DNA from 2 places in the Kribbella hippodromi genome. Region 2 is predicted to be linked to the other one. Evidence: riboswitches for the same ligand, from Rfam matches in the RefSeq annotation. Region 2 holds a riboswitch; the other holds the start of a gene.

Region 1 (7,204 bases), on a different contig from region 2:
ACCCTGCCCCGCCGCCACCTCGGCAAACAGCGCAGCAGCAGTATCAGGACGCACACCACTCACCACACAACCTCCACAACTCCAAACCGTCCAGACATCCTAAATGCCGCTCGCCGCCACCACCGCTCGGCGGCTCGACAGTACGTATATCTCCACAGCTTCGTCTCCAGCCGCCGCCCCCGCCTGCGGGCGGGCGCGGTGGCCGTATACGTACTGTCGAGCTGCCGGATTCCTGGGCAGGGCGCGGTTATTGGAAGGCCTCTGGGGAGGGGCAGGAGCAGATGAGGTTGCGGTCGCCGTGGGCGCCGTCGATTCGGCGGACCGGTGGCCAGTACTTGGCGGCGCGGTCCACGGAGCGGGGGAAGGCGGCTTCCTCGCGGGTGTAGTGGTGGTCCCACTTGTCGTTGATGACGGATTCGGCCGTGTGCGGCGCGTTTACCAGCGGGTTGTCGGTGGCTGGCCACTCGCCGGCCGCGACCCGGTCGATCTCGTGCCGGATCGCGATCATCGCGTCGCAGAACCGGTCGAGTTCGCCGAGGTCCTCGGACTCGGTCGGCTCGACCATCAGGGTGCCGGCGACCGGGAACGACATCGTCGGGGCGTGGAAACCGTAGTCGATCAGCCGCTTCGCGACGTCGTCGACGGAGATGCCGGTCTCCTTGGTCATCGGCCGCAGGTCGAGGATGCACTCGTGCGCGACCAGGCCGTTCTCGCCGGTGTACAGCACCGGGAACGCACCCTCGAGCCGCTTCGCCACGTAGTTCGCGGTCAGCACGGCCGCCTTGGTCGCGGCGGTCAGGCCCTCGGCGCCCATCATCCGGATGTACGCCCACGAGATCGCCAGCACGCCCGCGGAACCGAACGGCGCGGCGCTGATCGGACCGACGCCCGACTCCGGACCGGCCTGGTCGAGCAGCGGATGGTTCGGCAGGTACGGGGCCAGATGCGCCGCGACCGCGACCGGACCGACGCCCGGACCGCCGCCACCGTGCGGGATGCAGAACGTCTTGTGCAGGTTCAGATGGCTGACATCGCCACCGAACTCACCCGGCTGCGCGAGACCGAGCAGCGCGTTCAGGTTCGCCCCGTCGACGTACACCTGGCCGCCGTGGTCGTGGACGATCTTGCAGACCTCGCGGACACTCTCCTCGTACACGCCGTGGGTCGACGGGTACGTGATCATGATCGCGGCGAGCTTCGTGCTGTGCTCGTCCGCCTTCGCTCGCAGGTCGTCCAGGTCGATCGTGCCGTCGTCGTTGCCCTTGACAACGACCACCTTCATCCCGGCCATCACCGCGGACGCCGCGTTGGTCCCGTGCGCGCTGGCCGGGATCAGGCAGATGTTCCGCTCGAAGTCGTCGCGGCCGTGGTGGTACCCGCGAATCGCGAGCAGCCCGGCCAGCTCGCCCTGGGATCCGGCGTTCGGCTGGATCGACACCTTCGCGTACCCGGTGACCTCGGCCAGCCAGCGCTCCAGCTGACCGATCAGCTTCACGTACCCGGCCGCGTCCTCCACCGGCGCGAACGGATGCAGATCCGCGAACTCCGGCCAGGTCACCGGCTCCATCTCGGTGGTCGCGTTCAGCTTCATCGTGCAGGACCCGAGCGGGATCATCCCGCGGTCCAGCGCGTAGTCCATGTCGGACAGCTTGCGCAGGTACCGCAGCATCGACGTCTCGGACCGGTGCGTGTTGAAGACCGGGTGCGTCAGGTACTCGGTCGTCCGCGGTACCGCGATCGCGCCGGCGTCGAGCGTGTCGTCGTACTGGACGCCGAACGACTGGCAGACCCGGGTCAGCGTGGCGACATCGGTCTTCTCGTCGCAGGAGATGCCGACGTGATCCGCGTCGACGAGCCGCAGCCAGATGCCGTTCTGCCGGGCGGCGTCCACGACATCGGCGGCACTGCCAGGCACGCGCGCGAGCACCGTGTCGAAGAAGTCGCTGTGTACGACCTCGACCCCGCCCGCGCGCAGCGACGCGGCGAGCTTGCCCGCGTACGAGTGCACCCGCTCCGCGATCGCGCGAAGCCCTTCCGGACCGTGGTACACGGCGTACATCGACGCGACCACGGCGAGCAGGACCTGCGCCGTACAGATGTTGGACGTCGCCTTTTCACGCCGGATGTGCTGCTCACGCGTCTGCAGCGCCAGCCGGTACGCCGGGGCGCCGTCGGCGTCGATCGACACGCCGACCAGGCGACCGGGCAACGACCGCTCGAGACCGGAGCGTACGGACATGAAGCCGGCGTGCGGACCGCCGTAGAAGAGCGGTACGCCGAAGCGCTGCGACGACCCGATGACGATGTCCGCGCCGGCCTCACCCGGTGCCTCGAGCACCGTCAGCGCGAGCAGATCGGAAGCGACGGCAACCAATGCGCCGCCCTCGTGCGCCGCCTCGATCAGCGGCTTCAGGTCACGGACAGCACCGTTCGAACCCGGGTACTGCACCAGGAACCCGAAGAAGTCGCCCGCCGGCAGACCGTCGGTGGTGTCGGCGACGACAACCTCGATGCCAAGGGCCTCGGCGCGCGTACGCACCACCGCGATCGTCTGCGCGAAGCAGTCCGCGTCGACCAGGAACCGGTCGGACTTGCTCTTCTTGTTCGAGCGGTGGGCCAGCGTCATCGCCTCGGCGGCCGCGGTGCCCTCGTCGAGCAGCGACGCGTTCGCGGTCGGCAGGCCGGTCAGGTCGGAGACGACGGTCTGGAAGTTCAGCAGCGCCTCGAGCCGGCCCTGGGAGATCTCCGGCTGGTACGGCGTGTACGCGGTGTACCAGGCCGGGTTCTCGACCAGACGGCGGACGATGACCGACGGGGTGAAGGTGCCGTAGTACCCCTGGCCGATCATCGAGGTGGCGACGTTGTTGCGGGCGGCGAGCTGGCGGAGCTCCGTGAGCGCGTCCACCTCGGAGGCCGGCTCCGGCAGCCGCAGCGGCTCGGCGGAGCGGATCGAAGCCGGGACCGCCGCGTCGACCAGCGCGTCCACGTCGGCGTACCCGAGGAGCTCGACCATCCGGGCGATCTCGTCCGGGCGCGGCCCGATGTGCCGGTCGGCGAAGGTCGCCGAAAGCTGCGGTGAGTTGTTCATCTAGAGGCTCCGTTGCTGGCAAATGCGTCCGGTCGCCTCCCCCTCTGTCACCCGCGCGCGGTCTCGCGCGCAACGCTCCAGAGTCGCCTGTGACACTCGGTCCATGGGCCTGAGAGGTTCCGGGGAGGAATTGCCCCTTCGGCGCCCGATGACACGGGTCTCTCCCGAGTGTTGTGTACGGCTGAACCGAGGCTACCAGGAATCCGGGAACAGTTCGGGCAGCAGCCTGCGGGCGTCCGGCCGCGCCGCCGCGACCTGCTCGGCCGTGGCCGACTGCATCGGCCAGCGCACCCGCGTCCCGGCGTCGTCCCAGTCCCCCACCGCCCAGTCCCCGACCGCGGCCAGGAACTTGTCCAGCGCCGGGTTCGACAGGCCGGCCTTCTGCAGCGGCGCGACATGCGCGGCGAAGAACTCACCGATCCGCCGCTCGACATCCAGATCGGTGGCGTACTTCACCGCACCGTTCGGTGAGAGCGCCGCGACGTTCGAGTAACTGCCGTGCGCGCCGAGTGACGACATGCTCGCCAGGAAATGACCGGGCACGAAGATCGACAATCCTGACTGCAGCGCTTCGTCGAACCACGCCTTGTCACCACCGGCGGTCTTCAAGCCGATCAGACTTGGTACGGCTTCCGCGAGCTCACCCAGTTGCCGCGGACCGATCGTGGTCTTCGCGTGGGGCGGGTTGTACAGCACGAGTGGTACGCCATCGGCCGCATCGGCAGTCCGGCGAAGGAAGTCGAGCACTTCGTACGCGTTCAGCGGAAGCCAGTCCGGGACGATGACCTGGATCGCACCGGGCGACAACCTCGCGGCACGTCGTACGCGTCCGAGCTGCACTTGGGCCGACGGGTGACTCGCGCCGAGCTGGAACGGTTTGTCGGCGCCCGCCAGCAGCTCGTTGATCCGGTCGAACTCGGCTTCGGTGAGCGTTTGAAACTCCCCGGCCGTGCCATGCGCGTAGAGCCCGTCGACTGTCGTCCTGGTCAAAGTCTCAGCTTGAGCTTCGAGCCGGCTGAAGTCGATCGAGTCGTCCGGGTTCAGCGGCAGCAACAACGTCGCCCACACACCGCGGAGCGAGTCGGCAGTGAGTGGGCGCACGGGACGTACGTTACGTCAGCCTGTCATCCGGGCGCGACGGCGCGCGGCGAGTTCGTCGGTGTGCGACTCGGAGTCGCCGTCGTCGTGACCGTCGGCCCGCTCGGTCGGCAGCTCGGACAGTGAACCCTCGACCTCACGCCAGACACCGCCGAGCGCGATCCCGAAGACACCCTGGCCGCCGGCCAGCAGGTCGATCACCTCGTCCGGCGAGCTGCACATGTACACCGACGCGCCGTCGCTCATCAGCGTGATCTGGGTCAGGTCGTCGAAGCCGCGCTTGCTCAGGTGCGCGATCGCGGTCCGGATCTGCTGCAGCGAGATCCCGGCGTCGAGCAGCCGCTTGATCACCTTCAGCAACAGGACGTCGCGGAAGCCGTACAGACGTTGCGTCCCGGAGCCGGTGGCCGGCCGGACCGAAGGCGAGACGAGACCGGTCCGCGCCCAGTAGTCGAGCTGCCGGTAGGTGATCCCGGCCGCGGCGCACGCGGTCGGGCCGCGGAACCCGACGTCCTCCGGCATCGGCCGCAGGTCGTCGTCGAACAACAGACCCTGGACCCCGGCGGAAGCCTCCGCGGCCGCCATGGCCTCGGCGTGCGCGTCGGACGTCGACTGCGCCGTCAGATCCGTGTCGCCGGTGCGTGTCACGCCTGAGCCTCCCTGGATACTGCTTGGATACCGACTGGTACGAGCCATCTGCGTGGAGTGACAGCACCCCACGACTTCTTCACGGTAAGCCGCCGCCCGAACCGGGTCAACGACAACCGCATCGAGCCGAGAGCGTGTCGCGACCGCCGTACGAATCGTTACTTAGCCGATCTTGTACCAATCCCGCACCGATCCTGCCGTGGGCGGCCGGAACCAGCGGCTCAGCTCTTGTCGAAGTCCTCCGGAGTCACCTGGTCGAGGAACTCCCGGAACCGCTCGACCTCCTCTTCCTCCACGACCTCGTCGGCGCCGTCCGTCTCACTCTCCGGGACGGGGATCCCGGCCTCGGCCAGGATCTCCTCGGTGCAGAACACCGGCGTGCCGGTGCGCAGCGCGAGCGCGATCGAGTCCGACGGCCGCGCGGAGATCTCCGTCTTGTCGTCGAACACCAGGATCGCCTCGAACACGCCGTCGGTCAGGTTCACGATCCGGACCTGACTGAGGGTGTGCCCGAGCACCCGGAGCGTCTCGGCGAACAGGTCGTGGGTCAGCGGCCTGGGTGGTTCCATCCCTTGCTGGGCGAAAGCGATCGCACTTGCCTCGGCAGCGCCGATCCAGATCGGCAGATACCGCTCCCCACCGACCTCCCGCAACAGCACGATCGGCTGACTCGAGGGCATCTCAACCCGGACTCCGACCACGTCGACTTCGCGCACACCTTCAGCCTACTCCGCGGTCAACCCAGAGCGGATATCAGCGCGGGTCAGCGTGGGAGGCGGGAGCGGACCAGAGCGGTGTGCAGGCGGACGGTGAGGGCGGCCAGCTCCGCGGTCTGGTCGGTCCGGCGCGGGCCGGTGACCTGCTCGATCAGGCCGACTTCGCGATCGGCGGCAGTACGGAACGCGCGCAGGTGCCGCGGCTCGAGGCCGTAGCCGGCCAGCTCGGCGGCGACCTGGGCGATCACGATCGCGTCGCCGGAGTAATGGTTGCCGCTGGCCACCACCAGGCCGTGGCTCTCCAGCTCACCGAGCAACTCGGCGGAGACGCCCGCGGCGGTCCGGAGCTCCTCGCGGGTCAGCCGCAACTCGGTGCTCGCGGCACCGAAATCGTCCGCGACCGGCTGACCGGGTGTCTGCGGCAACGAAGCCGGCGCCACCGGCGGACCGGCGGCGGCCGGACGCAAGCCGCGGTCGATCGCGCCGAGGTGTTCCTTGATCACCTTGAGCGGCAGGTACTGGTCGCGTTGCGCGGTCAGTACGTACCGCAACCGCTCCACGTCGGCAGCACTGAACTTCCGGTACCCGGAAGCGGTCCGGGCCGGTGTGACCAGCCCTTCCGCCTCCAGGAACCGGATCTTCGAGATCGTGACGTCAGCGAACTCGGCCTGGAGCAGCTGCAGCACCTCGCCGATGCCGCGGCCGTCGGCGGGCCCTTCGGTGCCGGCCTCAGGCCTGGCCACTGGCGTAGTAGACCAGCCGGTACTTGCCGATCTGGACCTCGTCGCCGTTGTTCAGCAGCACCTCGTCGATCCGGTCCCGGTTCACGTACGTGCCGTTCAGGCTGCCGACGTCGCGGACCTTTACGCCGTACGCGTCCCGGCGGAACTCGGCGTGCCGGCGGGACACCGTCACGTCGTCGAGGAAGATGTCGCTGTCCGGGTGCCGGCCGGCGGTGACCACGTCGACGTCGAGCAGGAACCGGCTGCCCGCGTTCGGGCCGCGCTGGACGATGAGCAGGGCGGACCCGGCCGGCAGCGCGCCGACGGCGGCCTCGTCGTCGGCGGTCAGCGGCTCACCGGTCTGCTCCGGCTCCGGCTCGGCCCCGATCGGGGTCAGCATCGCGGTGTCGGTCACCCCGGGCACCGGCTGGGGAGTCGCCGGGGCTGCCGCCGGGCGGTCCGCGCCAGGCAGCATCGCTCCGCACTGCGAGCAGAACCGGCTGCCCTCGGAGTTCTCGTGCCCGCACTGGTTGCAGAACGGCATGCTGTGATCCTCCCGATCGCCGGTGGTCCGGCGACGTTTTCGATAGACCCCGTATTGACAGTGTGGACATAGGCCTCAACCCTCGACCAGCGGTTGAGGCCCGGTAACGCTATCAGTTGGCTGTCAGCTCTGGTCGAGCTGTCCCTGATAGGTGTCGGCATCCATCAGCGCCGCCACCTCGGCGGCGTCCTCGACCTCGATGTCGAGCAGCCAGCCCTCGCCGTACGGGTCGGTGTTGACCAGGTCCGGCTGGTCGCCGAGCGCCTCGTTCACCGCGGTCACGGTGCCGTTCACCGGAGCGAACAGATCGTTCACGCTCTTGGTCGACTCGAGCTCGCCGCAGGAGTCACCGGCCCGCACCACGGTGCCGACGTCGGGCAGCTGCACG
Region 2 (7,204 bases):
CGCCGAGGCGGCCGCCGAGCACCGGCGGAAGCTGGCCGCCGCGCTGCCGGGCCGCCGGATCGCGCTCGCGGCCGGCCGTGCGCCGGTCCGGTCGAACGACACCGACTACCAGTTCCGCGCGGACAGCGACTTCGTCTGGCTGACCGGCTGCCAGGCCGAGGGTTCGGTGCTGGTGATCTCGGGGGACAAGTCGGATCGTAGCCATGTCGTTCTGTGAGCCAAGGAGTTGGTCTTGTGAGTTGTCTTCCTAAGACCGCTTGGCCTCCGACTTGCCCGGTGCCGGGCCTGAAGGACTGGTCGGACGCACTGCAGATTGCCTGCCGCCCGATCGAGGAGCTGCCGGCCGCGGTCCGCGGGGCGGTGCCGTTCATCCTGTCCGTCCCCGGCGTCGAGCCGATGCTCGACGCGCTGGTCCGGACCTCGCCGACCGACGGCAACTCGCTCCGCCAGACCCTCGCCGAGCTGCGCCGGATCAAGGACGACTGGGAGCTTGACCAGCTGCGCGAGGCCGTCGCCGCGAGCGTGCTCGCGTTCGGCGACGTGGCCAGTGAGCTGCCGGAGGCGATCCGGGGCGGCGGCGAGCGCTGGCTGCAGGGTACGTTCGACCGCCGCGCCCGGACCGCCGGCAACGGTGTCGGGTACGCGTCGATCGTTGCTTCGGGCAACCATGCACCCGTGCTGCACTGGGTCCGCAACGACGGGCCGGTGAACGAAGGCGACGTGATCCTGCTGGACGCAGGCGTCGAGACCCGGACGCTCTACACCGCGGATGTCACCCGGACCTTCCCGGCCACGGGCGAGTACACCGCGGCGCAGCGGCAGGTACACGACCTGGTGCACAAGGCGCAGCTCGCCTCACTCGACGCGGTCAAGGTCGGGGCGCCGTACCGGGCCTTCCAGTACGAAGCGCTGCGGGTGCTGGCCGAAGGGCTGCGCGACTGGGGTCTGCTCGACGTGTCGCTCGACGAGCTGCTCGGTCCCGACGGCCAGCAGCACCGGCGGTACATCGTCTGCGGCACAGGTCACTACATCGGTCTCGACGTGCACGACTGCGACGCGTCCCGGCCGGAGGCGTACTTCGCCGGCACGATCGAGGCCGGGATGGCGCTCGCGGTCGAGCCGGGCCTGTACTTCCACCCGAACGACGAGACCGTCCCGCCGGAGCTGCGCGGCATCGGCATCCGGATCGAGGACAACGTCGTCGTCCACTCCGACCGCCTGGAGATCCTGACAGAGGACCTGCCGATCACCACAGACGGTCTGGAGCAGTGGACCCGGTCGCACCTGCCCGGGAAGTAAGTACCGTCAGCCAACCGGTGCAACGGCGGGGCAGCTGGTGCCTCGCCGTGGCACGTCCAGTGAGATCAGGTACTTGTCGACCGTGCTCTGCATGCAGGTGCCCTTCGAGTAGCTTCCGTGGCCCCAGCCTTCGTACGTGAGCAGTACGCCGCTCCGGCCGAGCTGCCGTGCCACGCTGCGCGCCCAGTCGTATCCGGTTGCCGGGTCGTGGATCGCGTTCGCCAGTAGTACCGGGGTCTTCAGGCCGCGCACCTTCAGCACGTGCTGGGGGTTGTTGGCCTTCGGTGCACCGAGACAGATGGACACCGCCGTCAGCTGACCCGGGCACTTCATGTCCTGGTTGTTGCGGGCCACGCGAGCGTGTCCGCGAGCTTGGACCACTGCGGGCCGTAGAGCAGCTTGAACACGACAAAGCTCAGTTTGTACGGATCAGCGGACTTGGCGAGCTGGTCCGCCCACACGGCGTGGACGTCCTGGCCGTGCAATGCACAGGTCGTCGTGGCGTCACACCACTTCACGAACTCGTCGAACGAGTCCTGTGCCGCGGCCGCCTGGTCATCGAGGAACGCGCGGGTGGAGTTCGTGCTGTGGTCGCTCACACTCTCCAGGACCATGGCGCGTACGCGGTTGGGGTACGTCTCCGCGTACTGCCCGCCGAGCACCGTGCCGTACGAGCTGCCGTGGAACGTGATCTTGGATTCACCGAGCACCCGGCGGATCGCGTCGACGTCACGGACGGTCTGCCAGGTGTCGAGGTGGTCGTACAGCGGGCCGGTGTTCGTACGGCAGTCCTTGGCGAGCTGCTGGTTGTAGCTGATGGTCGTACTGAACTCGGCCGCGCTCTTGATGATCGGAGACGGCTGTTTGGCGAGTAGCTCCGCCGAGCAGCGCACCGGGTTGCTGCGGGCCACTCCGCGCGGGTCGAAGCTGACGATGTCGAAACGGTCCTGCAGGTCAGTACTGAAGCGGTCGATCCCGGTCTTGATCCGGTCGACGCCGGAGTCGCCGGGACCGCCCGGGCCGAAGACCAGGACGCCGACGCGTTCGCTGGGGACCTTGGCGGTGCGGCGGGCGATCGCGAGGTCGAACGTCGGCCCGCTGGGGTCACGCCAGTCGACCGGCAGCCGGAGCGTCGCGCACTGGGAGCCCTGCACGTCGGCGGGCTTGTCCTTGCCTTCGGGTTTGCAGTCGGTCCACTGCACCTGCGGCTTGGCGGCCGCGACCGCCGGGAGTGCCGTCAGGCCGGCGGCGAGTGCTCCGAGCACGGTCGCACCGGCCAGGGCACGTCGGGAGAAAGTCATGCCGCCGATCCTTCGGCAATCGCTTGCTCGCGGCATCGGGGACGAGCCCCAGCCGACCCGGGGCAGTAACCCAACGAGCCCTTGAAAGTGTTGTTAGGGTCGGTCCTTGATGAGTACCAAATACGCCAGGTGGTTCCGGACGGTGGCGATCGCCGAGGCGATCTCGTGGACCGGGTTGCTGATCGGCATGCTGTTCAAATACGTCCTGTCCGACAACGAGGTCGGGGTGAAGATCTTCGGCCCGATCCACGGCGGCATCTTCGTCGTGTACGTGGCGACCGTACTGGCCGTACGCGGCCCACTGCGCTGGTCCTGGCCGGTCACCCTGGCCGCACTGGCAGCGAGTGTTCCCCCGCTGTTCACCTGGTTCTTCGAGATCTGGGCGGTGAAGACGGGCCGGATTGACGCCGGGCGTGGCGTCGCCGTACCGTCCACAGCGGAAGTCAACTCAACAGCCGCATGAACCCGTGCGGGAGAGTCCTGGGTCCGGCCCAGGCGCCGTAGGAGCAACTCTCCCCAAGAATCTCTCAGGCACCTTCACCGCACGGGCGAGGCACCTCTGGAGGGCACTCCGCCCAACAGAACGGGGAGGACACCAAACGGTCAACGGCGACCGGAAGGAACCTCCACACGATGGCGATCAGTGTCTTCGACCTGTTCAGTATCGGGATCGGCCCGTCGAGCTCCCACACCGTGGGACCGATGCGAGCGGCCCGTACCTTCGCGCTCGGTCTGGCCGATGACGGCCTGCTGACCGCGACCACCACGATCAGCGCGCAGCTCTTCGGCTCACTCGGCGCGACCGGGCACGGGCACGGCAGCAACAAGGCGGTGCTGCTGGGGCTGGAGGGCGCCGACCCCGAGACCGTGGTCACGCACTCCGTCGACGCCCGGGTCGAGACGATCCGCGAACGCGGCCGGCTGGCCCTGGCGGGTACGCACGAGATCGCGTTCGACGAGCACACCGACCTGGTGATGCACCGGCGCAAAGCACTTCCGTACCACCCCAACGGGATGATCTTCGCGGCGCGCGATGCCGTCGGCGCGGTGCTGCGGGAGCGTACTTACTACTCGGTCGGCGGCGGGTTCGTCGTCGACGAGAACGCGGCCGCGGGCGATCGGATCGTGCCGGACACCACCCCGCTGAAGTACCCGTTCACCACCGGTGCAGAGCTGCTCGACCGGTGCCGGGAGTCCCAGCTGTCGATCAGCGAGGTGATGCTCGCCAACGAGCTGGCCTGGCGGACCGAGGACGAGATCCGGGACGGGCTGCTGCGGATCTGGCAGGTCATGCAGGACTGCGTCCGCGAGGGCTGCGAGACCGAGGGCATCCTGCCCGGCGGGCTGAAGGTGCCGCGCCGCGCGCACGCCCTGCACCAGAAGCTGTCGCAGGACCCGTGGTCGGTGGATCCGTTGAAGGTGATGGACTGGGTGAACCTGTTCGCGCTCGCCGTCAACGAGCAGAACGCTTCGGGCGGACGGATCGTCACCGCGCCGACGAACGGTGCCGCGGGCATCATCCCGGCCGTGCTGCACTACTACCGCCGGTTCGTGCCGGGCTCGACCGAGGACGGCGCGGTCCGGTTCCTGCTCGCGGCCGGAGCGATCGGCGTCCTGTACAAGGAGAACGCGTCGATCTCCGGCGCCGAGGTCGGCTGTCAGGGGGAGGTCGGTTCGGCCTGCTCGATGGCCGCGGCCGGACTGTGCGAGGTGCTCGGCGGTACGCCCCAGCAGGTCGAGAACGCGGCCGAGATCGCGATGGAACACAATCTCGGCCTGACCTGCGACCCGGTCGGCGGCCTGGTCCAGATCCCGTGCATCGAACGAAACGCGATGGCGTCGGTGAAGGCGATCAACGCCGCCCGGATGGCGATGCACGGCGACGGCGTCCACGTGGTCACCCTGGACAAGGTGATCAAGACGATGCGCGAGACCGGCGCTGACATGAAGATCAAATACAAGGAGACCTCCCGCGGCGGCCTCGCCGTCAACGTCATCGAATGCTGATCGGCGTCCTCTCGGTCACCACGGCACCGTGCCGTGCAGGCTCCAGGTAGACGGTGTGGCCGGCGGACACCAGTTGCTTGGCTGTTTCGTAGCCGAGGCCGCGGTTTGCGCCGGTGATGAGTGTTGTGGTCATGGGTCCACCCTCTCGCTGCCGGTGTCGACCAGGTAGTACCCACGATTTCCTAGGGAACGGCAGTACCAGGTTGTGGGTGGGTGGGGGCGGGATACTGGCTTGTATGGGTGAGCTCGGGCGGACGTTGCATGGTTGGCGGGATCGGGTGACGCCGGAGCAGGTTGGGTTGGCGGTGGGTGGACGGCGGCGGGCGCCCGGGTTGCGGCGGGAGGAGCTGGCTCAGCTGGCGGGGTTGTCGGTGGACTACATCGTGCGGCTGGAGCAGGGGCGGGCGGAGTCGCCGTCGGTGCAGGTGTTGTCGGCACTGGCGCGGGCGCTTCGGTTGTCCGATGCCGAGCGCAACCATCTGTTCGTACTGGCCGGTGAGGTGGAGCCGTCACCCGGGCGCGTGTCTGCGTACATTCCGCCAGGTGTGCAGCGGATCGTCGACCAGCTGGAGGGCGCGCCGCTCTGCGTGTGCGACGCCGCCTGGACGATGATCACCTGGAATCCGCTGTTCGCGGCGATGTCCGGTGACCCGTCGCGATTCCAGGGCCGGCGGCGGAACATCATCTACCGGAATTTCACCGAGCCGGGCGGGCGGATCGTGCAGACGCCGGAACAGCAGCGCGAATTCCGGAACGCGATGGTCACGGATCTCCGCGCTTCGCTGGCGCGTTATCCACAGGACCCGGAACTGCGGGCGCTGATCGAAGAACTCCGCGGGTACGCCGAGTTCGCGCGCTTGTGGGACGAGCGGGTGGTCGGATTCCATCGGTCCGAGCGGAAGACGATCCGGCACCCTGAGGTGGGTGACTTCAGCATCGACTGCGATGTGCTGGCGGTACCGGGCAGTGATTTGCGGATCGTCGTGTACACCGCGGCGCCTGGGACCGAGGCGGCGGAGAAGTTGCGGTTGTTGTCGGTGATCGGGTTGCAAGCGCTGACCTGAGCTGTCAGCTAACGGAATGCATTCCTACTGTCGCGTAAACGGTATGACATTCTTGAATTGGTGCGGGCTGCGGTGGAATTTGCTCCAAGGACTGTTTCAAACGACCTTTCAGCCGATAACCTGCGGGACTTGTGAATCCGATCTCTGCCACGGCTTCCCGCCGACCGCCCTGGCAGAACCCGCGGCGCCTGCGACAGGTCGCCACCGGCGCCGGCCTCCTGCTGCTCGGATACCTCGTCCTGGTCCTGGTCGCGTTGTTCGGCGGGCCGCGGATCGGGGCGGGTTTGTTGCCGCTGCCAGGCGGTGGTGGCGGGCCTGAGCCGGTCAGCCCGGTCGCGGGGTTGCAGCCTGGTCAGCCGACGGAGAACCTGCCGCGGATCCCGCACACGCCGACGCCGACCGCGGTGACGATCCCGTCGCCCGGTGCGACGCCGAGCGTTGTACCAACCCAGTTGCCGGTCCAGTTGCCGGTCCAGTTGCCGGTCACCCCTGGTACGCGCCCGGCGACCTCGTCGGCACCGCAGATCGTGGAGAGCAGCGCACCGACCATCCCGGTCGTCACCGCCACCCCACCAGTCGTCCCACCCACCGAGCCAACAGCTGGTACGACGACGACCGCGCCGGTCAGCCCACCGCCGACCGATCCATCGACCAGCCCACCCGGGACGCCAACCGCTTCGCCGACCAGCCCCACCACACCACCCAGTCGCCCTGAACCGGGTGGTTTCCTCGGCAAACTCCTCCGCAAGCTGGGGCTGTAACCGACGACCTCAGTAGGCCTCTACTTGGGTGGTGTCTGCGTTGCCGTGGGTTGTCGGCTGGAGGTTTATCTGCCAGCCCTGGTTGCGGCCGAAGGTTTGGTCGAACTTCTTGAAGGAGCAGTCCGCGCGGAACTTGCGCTTGGTCTGGTCCCAGTCGCTGCCGCTCTTGAAGTACAGGTGGTACGTGCCGCCGATCCGCTTCACGGTCGTCGTGTCGCTCGCCTGGATGTACACCATCACCTGTGGATCGCCCGGCGGCTGACCGTCGCTGACGATCGACACCGCGACGTCATGCGCCGTCCCGTTGGTGATCTTCACCTGACCGGTGCCTTCAGCTCCACGCCGTACCAGGATCTCCCCGCTCCGCGGACGCACCGGCTCCGGCGCCGGCCCCGGATCAGGCAGCGTCTTGCCGAAACTGAGCTTCAGCCGCTGCAACTGGACGATCGCCGAGTCCAGGTCGGTGCGCAGTTGCCGCTGGACCTTCTGCGAGGTGTACGCGACCCCGCCGCACCGCGCGTCGTCCTCGGTCTTCGGCGCCGATGACGTCAGCTGCGCGGCCGCTACCCCGATCCGCTCCTTCAGCAGCTCGTGTACGGCGTTCAACCGCGTCGTCACCGTCAGTGCCGCCAACCGGATCGCGACCGTGTTCAGCGTCTCCGCGACCGTACTCATCGAATCGGCCAGCCCCTCGGCCGTCCGGACCCGGGTCAGCCGCCGGGCCGACTCGGTCAGCACCTGGTCGATCCGGCGCAGCTCCGCCTGGTACGCC

Evidence for each region. Region 2 has a riboswitch for glycine ahead of ABD260_RS01990 (L-serine ammonia-lyase). Riboswitches for the same ligand answer to the same signal wherever they lie in the genome.
Region 1: linked by a shared signal. The riboswitch ahead of gcvP (aminomethyl-transferring glycine dehydrogenase) and the one ahead of ABD260_RS01990 (L-serine ammonia-lyase) in region 2 are both predicted to bind glycine.

The regions. Positions count from the first base shown of each region.
Region 1 covers NZ_BAAAPH010000042.1:6,876-14,079, reverse strand. Annotated here, with positions in the region: gene ABD260_RS36890 (serine hydrolase domain-containing protein) at 1-18, opposite strand, end outside; gene gcvP (aminomethyl-transferring glycine dehydrogenase) at 248-3,088, opposite strand; glycine riboswitch at 3,176-3,265, opposite strand; gene ABD260_RS36880 (dihydrodipicolinate synthase family protein) at 3,281-4,189, opposite strand; gene ABD260_RS36875 (MerR family transcriptional regulator) at 4,205-4,771, opposite strand; gene ABD260_RS36870 (bifunctional nuclease family protein) at 5,056-5,550, opposite strand; gene ftsR (transcriptional regulator FtsR) at 5,598-6,293, opposite strand; gene ABD260_RS36860 (zinc-ribbon and FHA domain-containing protein) at 6,280-6,816, opposite strand; gene gcvH (glycine cleavage system protein GcvH) at 6,940-7,204, opposite strand, start outside.
Region 2 covers NZ_BAAAPH010000001.1:388,943-396,146, forward strand. Annotated here, with positions in the region: gene ABD260_RS01970 (M24B family metallopeptidase) at 277-1,299, shown strand; gene ABD260_RS01975 (alpha/beta hydrolase) at 1,306-1,632, opposite strand; gene ABD260_RS01980 (alpha/beta fold hydrolase) at 1,629-2,600, opposite strand; gene ABD260_RS01985 (DUF3817 domain-containing protein) at 2,710-3,063, shown strand; glycine riboswitch at 3,061-3,153, shown strand; gene ABD260_RS01990 (L-serine ammonia-lyase) at 3,234-4,607, shown strand; gene ABD260_RS01995 (hypothetical protein) at 4,594-4,740, opposite strand; gene ABD260_RS02000 (helix-turn-helix transcriptional regulator) at 4,844-5,671, shown strand; gene ABD260_RS02005 (hypothetical protein) at 6,024-6,365, opposite strand; gene ABD260_RS02010 (hypothetical protein) at 6,442-7,204, opposite strand, start outside.